Regions from separate parts of the Methylotuvimicrobium sp. KM2 genome, predicted to be linked through region 2. Evidence: riboswitches for the same ligand, from Rfam matches in the RefSeq annotation. Region 2 holds a riboswitch; the other holds the start of a gene.
The links. A riboswitch is a leader RNA that binds a small molecule or an ion and turns the genes downstream of it on or off. The one in region 2 is predicted to bind cobalamin.
Positions count from the first base shown of each region.

Region 1: another riboswitch for cobalamin. It lies ahead of WJM45_RS11400 (CbtB domain-containing protein); the one in region 2 lies ahead of WJM45_RS06000 (TonB-dependent receptor).

Region 1 is NZ_CP150634.1:2,698,495-2,701,849, reverse strand. It holds gene WJM45_RS11410 (cobyrinate a,c-diamide synthase) at 1-1,023, opposite strand, end outside; gene WJM45_RS11405 (CbtA family protein) at 1,026-1,673, opposite strand; gene WJM45_RS11400 (CbtB domain-containing protein) at 1,676-1,852, opposite strand; cobalamin riboswitch at 2,101-2,231, opposite strand; gene WJM45_RS11395 (hypothetical protein) at 2,897-3,121, opposite strand; gene WJM45_RS11390 (MbtH family NRPS accessory protein) at 3,293-3,355, shown strand, end outside.
Region 2 is NZ_CP150634.1:1,385,867-1,389,221, forward strand. It holds gene WJM45_RS06000 (TonB-dependent receptor) at 1-1,678, opposite strand, end outside; cobalamin riboswitch at 1,785-2,014, opposite strand; gene WJM45_RS06005 (bifunctional adenosylcobinamide kinase/adenosylcobinamide-phosphate guanylyltransferase) at 2,679-3,176, opposite strand; gene WJM45_RS06010 (cobyric acid synthase) at 3,173-3,355, opposite strand, start outside.

The DNA of each region.
Region 1 (3,355 bases), 1.3 Mb from region 2:
TTGCCCCTGTTTGTCGGTCAGCGTTTCCAACAGATATAAAAAACCGCCGCATTCGGCGTAAATCGGTTTGCCGGCGCGGTGATAGTCATGCAAGGCCTGTTTCATCGCGCGATTATCGGCGAGGGCCGCTAGATGCAGTTCGGGATAGCCACCCGGCAGATAGAGGCTATCGACCTCCGGCAATTCGGCGTCGGTCAACGGCGAGAAGAAACGCAGCTCGGCGCCCATGGCCTGCAAGCAATCGAGGTTGGCCTGGTAGATGAATGAAAAGGCCGCGTCGCGGGCGATGCCGATGCGCTTGCCGGCAAGAAGGCGCGGCGTCGGCGTCGTTGCCGCCGGGGCAAAGTCAACCGGTTCGGGCAAGCGGCATGGCGCGGATTCGGTCAATAATTCGGCGGCTCGCGCCAGTCTTCGGTTCAGGTCACCGATCTCGTCCGCCTGCAGTAAACCCAAATGCCGCGACGGCAAAGCGATCTCCGCATCTTTAGATAGGGCCGCCAGCAAGGGCATATCGTCCGGCAGCGCTTCTTGCAGTAATCCGGCATGGCTTTGACTGCCGACCTTGTTGGCGATCACGCCGGCAAACCTTAGGTTCGGCCGGTAATGAGCCAAACCGTAGGCGACGGCGGCAAAGGTTTGCGCCATGCCTTGCGCGTCGATCACGGCGGCGACCGGTACCGACAGCGCTTGCGCCAGATCGGCGCTGCTGCTGTCGCCGTCGAAGAGGCCCATTACCCCTTCGATCAGGATGACATCGGATTCGGCGGCGGCGCGATAGAGCAAGTCGCGGCAATGCGCCTCGCCCATCATCCACAAATCCAGTTGATAGACCGGCCGTCCCGAGGCATGAGCCAGAATCTGCGGATCGATGAAATCCGGGCCGGTTTTGAATACGCTGACCTTGCGGTTTTGACTTCGGTGATAGGCTGCCAGCGCGGCGGTCACGGTCGTCTTGCCTTGGCCGGAAGCGGGCGCGCTGATCAGCATGGTCGGACAGTGACGGACGGATGGGCTAGTGTTCATGATTACAGTTTGAGTTTGGTCAAGGTAAATCCGGCTAAGGCGCCGAGGCTGAGCCAGAATAGAGCATTGCTGAGGGCGGACATTACTACGAATCGCTGTTGTAAGGCCTCGGGCGCCAAGGCTTGCGCTATTTCCGGATGCGGGGCGCCGATCAAATGCGGGACGGCCAATAACAGGCCACCGGCGATTTGCAGGCCACGGTTTTTGCTCAATAAGAGTCCGTATAAACCGGCTGCGGTCGAGGCCGCGGTGAATAGCCACCAGGCCTGCCGGCTGAGTAAGGCGGCGCTGTCGGTTCCGGGCAATTCCGGCGACAGGCCCAATGAAGGCGCAGCGAAAAAAACCGAATAACCGGCCAAGCCCCAAAATAAGCCGCGCCAATAGCCGCCCGTGCCGTGCCAATACATCGCCGCACTCAAGAGCAAGGCAAAGCCGAAGCCGCTCAGTCCGTTAAACAGCAGTGTGAAGGCGAAGCGTTGCCAACCGTCTTCCGGTTGCCACTCATGCTCGGAGCCGGTTGCGGGCGCTTCGAATTGTTCCGCGGCTAAAATCAAGGGTTGCGTCAGATAATACTGTAAGACGCTAAGCAGCAGGCCGGACAGGATGCCGGCCGTCAATGCGGCGATCACCAGTTTACGAAAATCGGCCACGCTTAATGGCAGGGAAATGCGGCGCTATGGCGTCCGTCGTGTGCGGCATTATGAATGTAGTTGTTGGCGTCCTGCATAAAGCCGAGGCCTAGAATCACGGTCAAGCCCAATACGATGGCGCTCAAGCCCGGGAGAAATTTAGCGGAGTAAACGACGGAAGAGCCGGCGAGTGTTTTCATGGTGATTGTCCTTCCCAAGTCTGATTGACGGAAAAACGGAGGGGAAGACAAACCAAAAAAGATTTGACAGATCGCCCGCCGCAATACTGTTCTGCAAGGCGATTTCCGGCGAAAAACATACCCAACTAACTGGTCTTTTTGTCCATCTACTGCAAACCGGAAAGGGTTACATAGCGCAACTATGCGCCCCTTTCCGGTTTTTGTAGCTGAACAAAAATCCTGCGTTATTTGGGTATGTTTATTCTTGTCAATCGCCTAAGTTTTAGGGCCTGTCTCCGGGCTCGTGAAAAATCACCTACCGTTGCGGGGGCAGCGCCGGCCTTTAACCGGCTTCCAGTTTCACCCGCGCAGTGCGGGAACCGTAAAACAAGCTGGGGATTATAGGTTACCCATCAAAACCGTGCAAATGGAATGTGTCATTCTGCTAACCCGGACCGGACGAGTTCTAAAGGCAAAAGATTTGTTGAGCAAATATTGCCGTAGCCCGAATCCCAGTGCGCTATGTCTGCAAAATAAAACCTGATTAGCAAGATGCTTCAGCTTGCCGAAGTCAACTGTCCGAGCAGTGGCCAGTCGTAGCCACTTCTGTGGGACGGGTTATTTAACCCGTCCCCAACGTTTCGGTTTGCCCTAAACAATTCGGCTGACTTCGGCCGAAGTCGAAACGTTTAGGACGGGGTTGCAAACCCCGTCCTGCTAGGGATATGCTGGTTTTTGGGCTTTAACTGAAGAAACTTGCTAATTAGGAAATAAAAATGCATTTTGGTCACGAAAAACACGAAAATTCTTCGTTCTAACCTAAAAAGAGCAGTTGACATGTGTTGTAGACCGTTCGTGCTGAGCCAAGTCGAAGCATGAAGGGTCTACAACACGTTCACCGTCTTGGTGGAGCCTCAAACTACCGTTCACCCTTCGATGGGCTCAGGGCGAACGGTAGTTTGAGGCTCTCAACTGCTCTTTTTAGGTTCTAACCGCTCCAGCATGGCAATGCATGCCGAACTTGTCTCGGCAACCATGTTATAGGTTCCCACAAAGGATTCACTTTCATTTGCTGGGGCTTTGTAAGGCCGCCATGAAAGTTAGGATGAATTCACGCTGGTAGTTGTTAACGGCAACGATTGCGGTTTGTAATAATATTTTTTTGAATAAAAATACAGCGGATTTTGAAAAATCGTGGCATATGCCGCAAAAAATATTGGAGAATGAGTCATATAACATAATTATTTCATTGCAAATTTCTACAATCCATGGTGCGGCATTTTGTCGCATTTTATCTCCTCTCTTCACTGCCTATCATCTCTCCCGACTCTTTCGAAGGGTTCATATATCTTTTCCAAGCGGCGGCACCTCACCGCTGCTCTTTTTGGAAATTTTGTCCAACGAGACCTGGCGCAGTCAATTTAGCGCCAGTCTTAAATGCAAATGTAAAGTGGGTGAAGTATGGCTTGGGATGAAGACGAAGACACGACGATCTACCATGTGGTTGTTAATCACGAGGAGCAA
Region 2 (3,355 bases):
CTTTAGTCGTATTATCGGCATCGTCGTAGCGATAGCCCTCGGCTAATAGGAAAGCACCGACGTCGACGGGCCCGAACGATCTGGATAGATCGAATGATAACATTCTATCGGTGCGGCGTGGCAGACGATTATTCGTTTCGCGGTCGACCGGACGGAGCAAATTCATGCCCAATTTGGCGTTCCAACCGAAAATTTGCATGCCGATTTCGGCTTCGAGACCGTCGATTTGGGCCTTGCCGATATTTTCGGCGGATAAGTTAAACGTTACCGGATCAAAGACATTGACGATCAAGTTATCCAGGTCGGTATGATAAGCGCGAATCTCCCACTGTAGCCAGTCATGGTTGCCCGCGAGTCCGACCTCGACCGATTTCGATTCTTCGGCCATCAAGTTGGGATTGCCGAATCCAGGCCAATAGAGTTGGTTGAAACTCGGGGCCTTAAAGCCGTTGCCGAAATTGGCGAATGTACTGATGCCGTAATCCCAATTGGAACGCCAGCCGATGCTGCCGGTGACGAAATCGCCGAAGGCTTCGTTTTCATCCCAACGAATCGAACCGTTCAGATGATGGTTGTCGAAGAATCGTCCGTGCCATTCGCCGAACACGCCGACATCGTAACGCGATAGCTCGGTGTAATCGGTCGTGCTATTCGCTTCATCCAAACGGTAATCGGCCCCGAGCGTCAGTTGATGATCGTCCGACAATTTAACCGCATTTAACCAACTGGCATTCCAACGCGTGCTGTCGAAACGGCTGAAAAACGAGCCGTCAGGCGCAAAATTATCGTTATCGTCTCGGCTTTGCCCTAACCGTAAGGTCGAGCGCCAATTGTCGATGACGTCGATAGCGCCACTCAGACCAATGACTTGATTGACGAATTCCATTTTATTCGGCGTTCCGTCGAAGTCGTTGCGACCTTCCGAGCGCATGTAGCTGGCTTCCATCTCGGCATTGTTATCGAAGCGGTGGCCCAAGCGCGCATTGAGTCCGGTATTGTAGAAACCGTCTTTATCGGGCTCATCCACCCCGAAAAAACCGGTAGTCGGTTGTCGCGCATCGAAGCCTTGCGAATTGAAATGCGACGCGCCGAGGGTATACCAACTATTTTGATAACGCCCGCTGATCGTGCCGGAGGCCTTGGCGGTATTAAACGAACCGCCGCCGGCATCGATCGTGATCGTCGGTTTTTCTTCTTGTGTGCCTTTACGGGTGAAAATTTGGATAACGCCGCCCAAGGCTTCGGCGCCCCAAAGGCTGGACTGCGGACCGCGAATGATCTCGACGCGTTCGATTTGATCGATCGGCAATAGTTCGAATGGCGAAGTGCCGGAGGTGACCGAACCGAAGCGGATGCCGTCGACGAGTACCAACACATGGCCGGAACCGGTGCCGCGTATGAAGACGCTGGAATTTTTACCGTATCCGCCTTGTTGCGTGATATCGAGGCCGGTCGAGCCTCTCAGCAATTCCGGCAAGGTATTGACCTGAAGGCGTTCGATGTCTTTCCGCGTATATACGGTGCTGGCGGTTGCCAGATGGTCTTTGGGACTGTCCGACCGAGTTGCCGTGATCAGCATTTCGGGTAAATGTAACGGCGTCTCGTCCGGAGTTGAGTCGGCCAAGGCCGAAATAGGGAAGCCGGTGAATAACAGTGGGCTTAGATAGAATATTCGCATGATGTCCTCTGCGCCGCCCGCGCATGAAAGGTTGTAAAATTACAACGCAAGGGCGTGCGGCGAAAAGGCGGAGCATGGCTCGACCGTTTCGTTAACAGCCCTCCGCTGTATCGAATCGCTATCGGGCCGGTCTCCGGGCTTATAAGTGGCCATTGGCCTGAATCATCGCCTTCCCATGTCATTGCACACAGTGGCAAATTGATGATTCTTTACTTATCTACCGTTGCGGGGGCAGCGCCGGCATTGGTTTGATAACCTGACCGGCTTCCCGTTTAACCCCGCCCTAGAATCGATTTGTCGATTCTAGGGCGGGGCACCTGAAAGCAAGGAGGGCATTATAGGGATTTACCGGCTGAATGCAAGTGGAAGAAAAATAAGGGGGGGGTGATTCAATGGCTTATGTTTCCCTAAAAGGTTATTTAACATTTTAGATGCGTAGAGGCGAAGCCGAATTCCATCGTTGCAAACCGCCGCGACTCTCCCATTGGACGGGTTTCCGCTTCGCTACTACCCTACACCGAGGCTCACGCTCGTTCCCATGCTCTGCGTTCATCGTTATACACAAATATCGGTAAACTTGCTATTCCCTTTTGATTGAAAAATCGTCTTAGAATAAAAGGTATGAGATGTGTCTATCGAGGACCGCCGTAAACCCATCCATGGGGGCTTGACGGCAGCGTTCCCTGCTGCCGACATCCTCGCTAGCCACACCCCATACCTTCATAAAGTTAACTAATTTTTTTGAGTATAAAGGGAGTAAACAGAGGTCATCGTATTCCTGGAAACGGTGCTGTTTGATAAATCTGCGGATATTGGATATCAGTGGCTCCGATATCGCGATCTGGGGATCGCTCCCACAGAGCTTCCGGTCATTTGTGGGAGCGACGCCTACGTCGCGATTTTCGAGGCCATTGCCGCTCAAAAAACCGCAAGTCTGATAGGACGACGCGACAATTCGACAAGGGCGCTTGTTTGCCGACCCACAGCGCCGAATTTAGGTTTATTTCATCTGCAATTTTAACCCTGCGCTGCAAAAAAAGACGCGATCGCAATGCCGGCCCATCAATTGCGCGGCCTTGCCCGATAAATCGATGAATTGCCGGGCCAAACGACTGTCGGGGATGACGCCGAGGCCGACCTCGTTATGAATCAAGACTAATTCGGCGGGAAGCCGCAACACGGAGTCCAATTCTTGAAGGATGGCGGATTCGGGAATTTGATGATACAAGGCATTGTTCAGCCACATCGTCACGCACTCGACCAATACCGGACGGTTCAAGCCTTGCAATGCGGCGAGCAGTTTGACCGGTTCCTCGACCGTAATGAACGAATCCTGCCGGCGCTGCTGGTGAACGGCCACCCGGGTCTTCATTTCGTCGTCGAAAAATTCGGTCGTCGCCAGATAATAAGGTTTTTCATCCCCGCATCGCTGCAAAATATAGTCTTCCGCCAAGCGCGATTTACCGCTCTTGACGCCGCCGATGAATAAGGTCTTCATGCTGGCTCCTGTAAGGCTTCCAGGATCAACGACAAATCCAGATTGGCCGCGACCCGGTCGGCAAAGCCCTGAATTTGAGCGTCGCGGTAGCCGGCGTAGGCATAACCTCGATAATCGGGGGTCAGGGCTTTGAAATAAGCGTTTCGAAATAAGTCGTTGTCGAAAACGCCGTGTACATG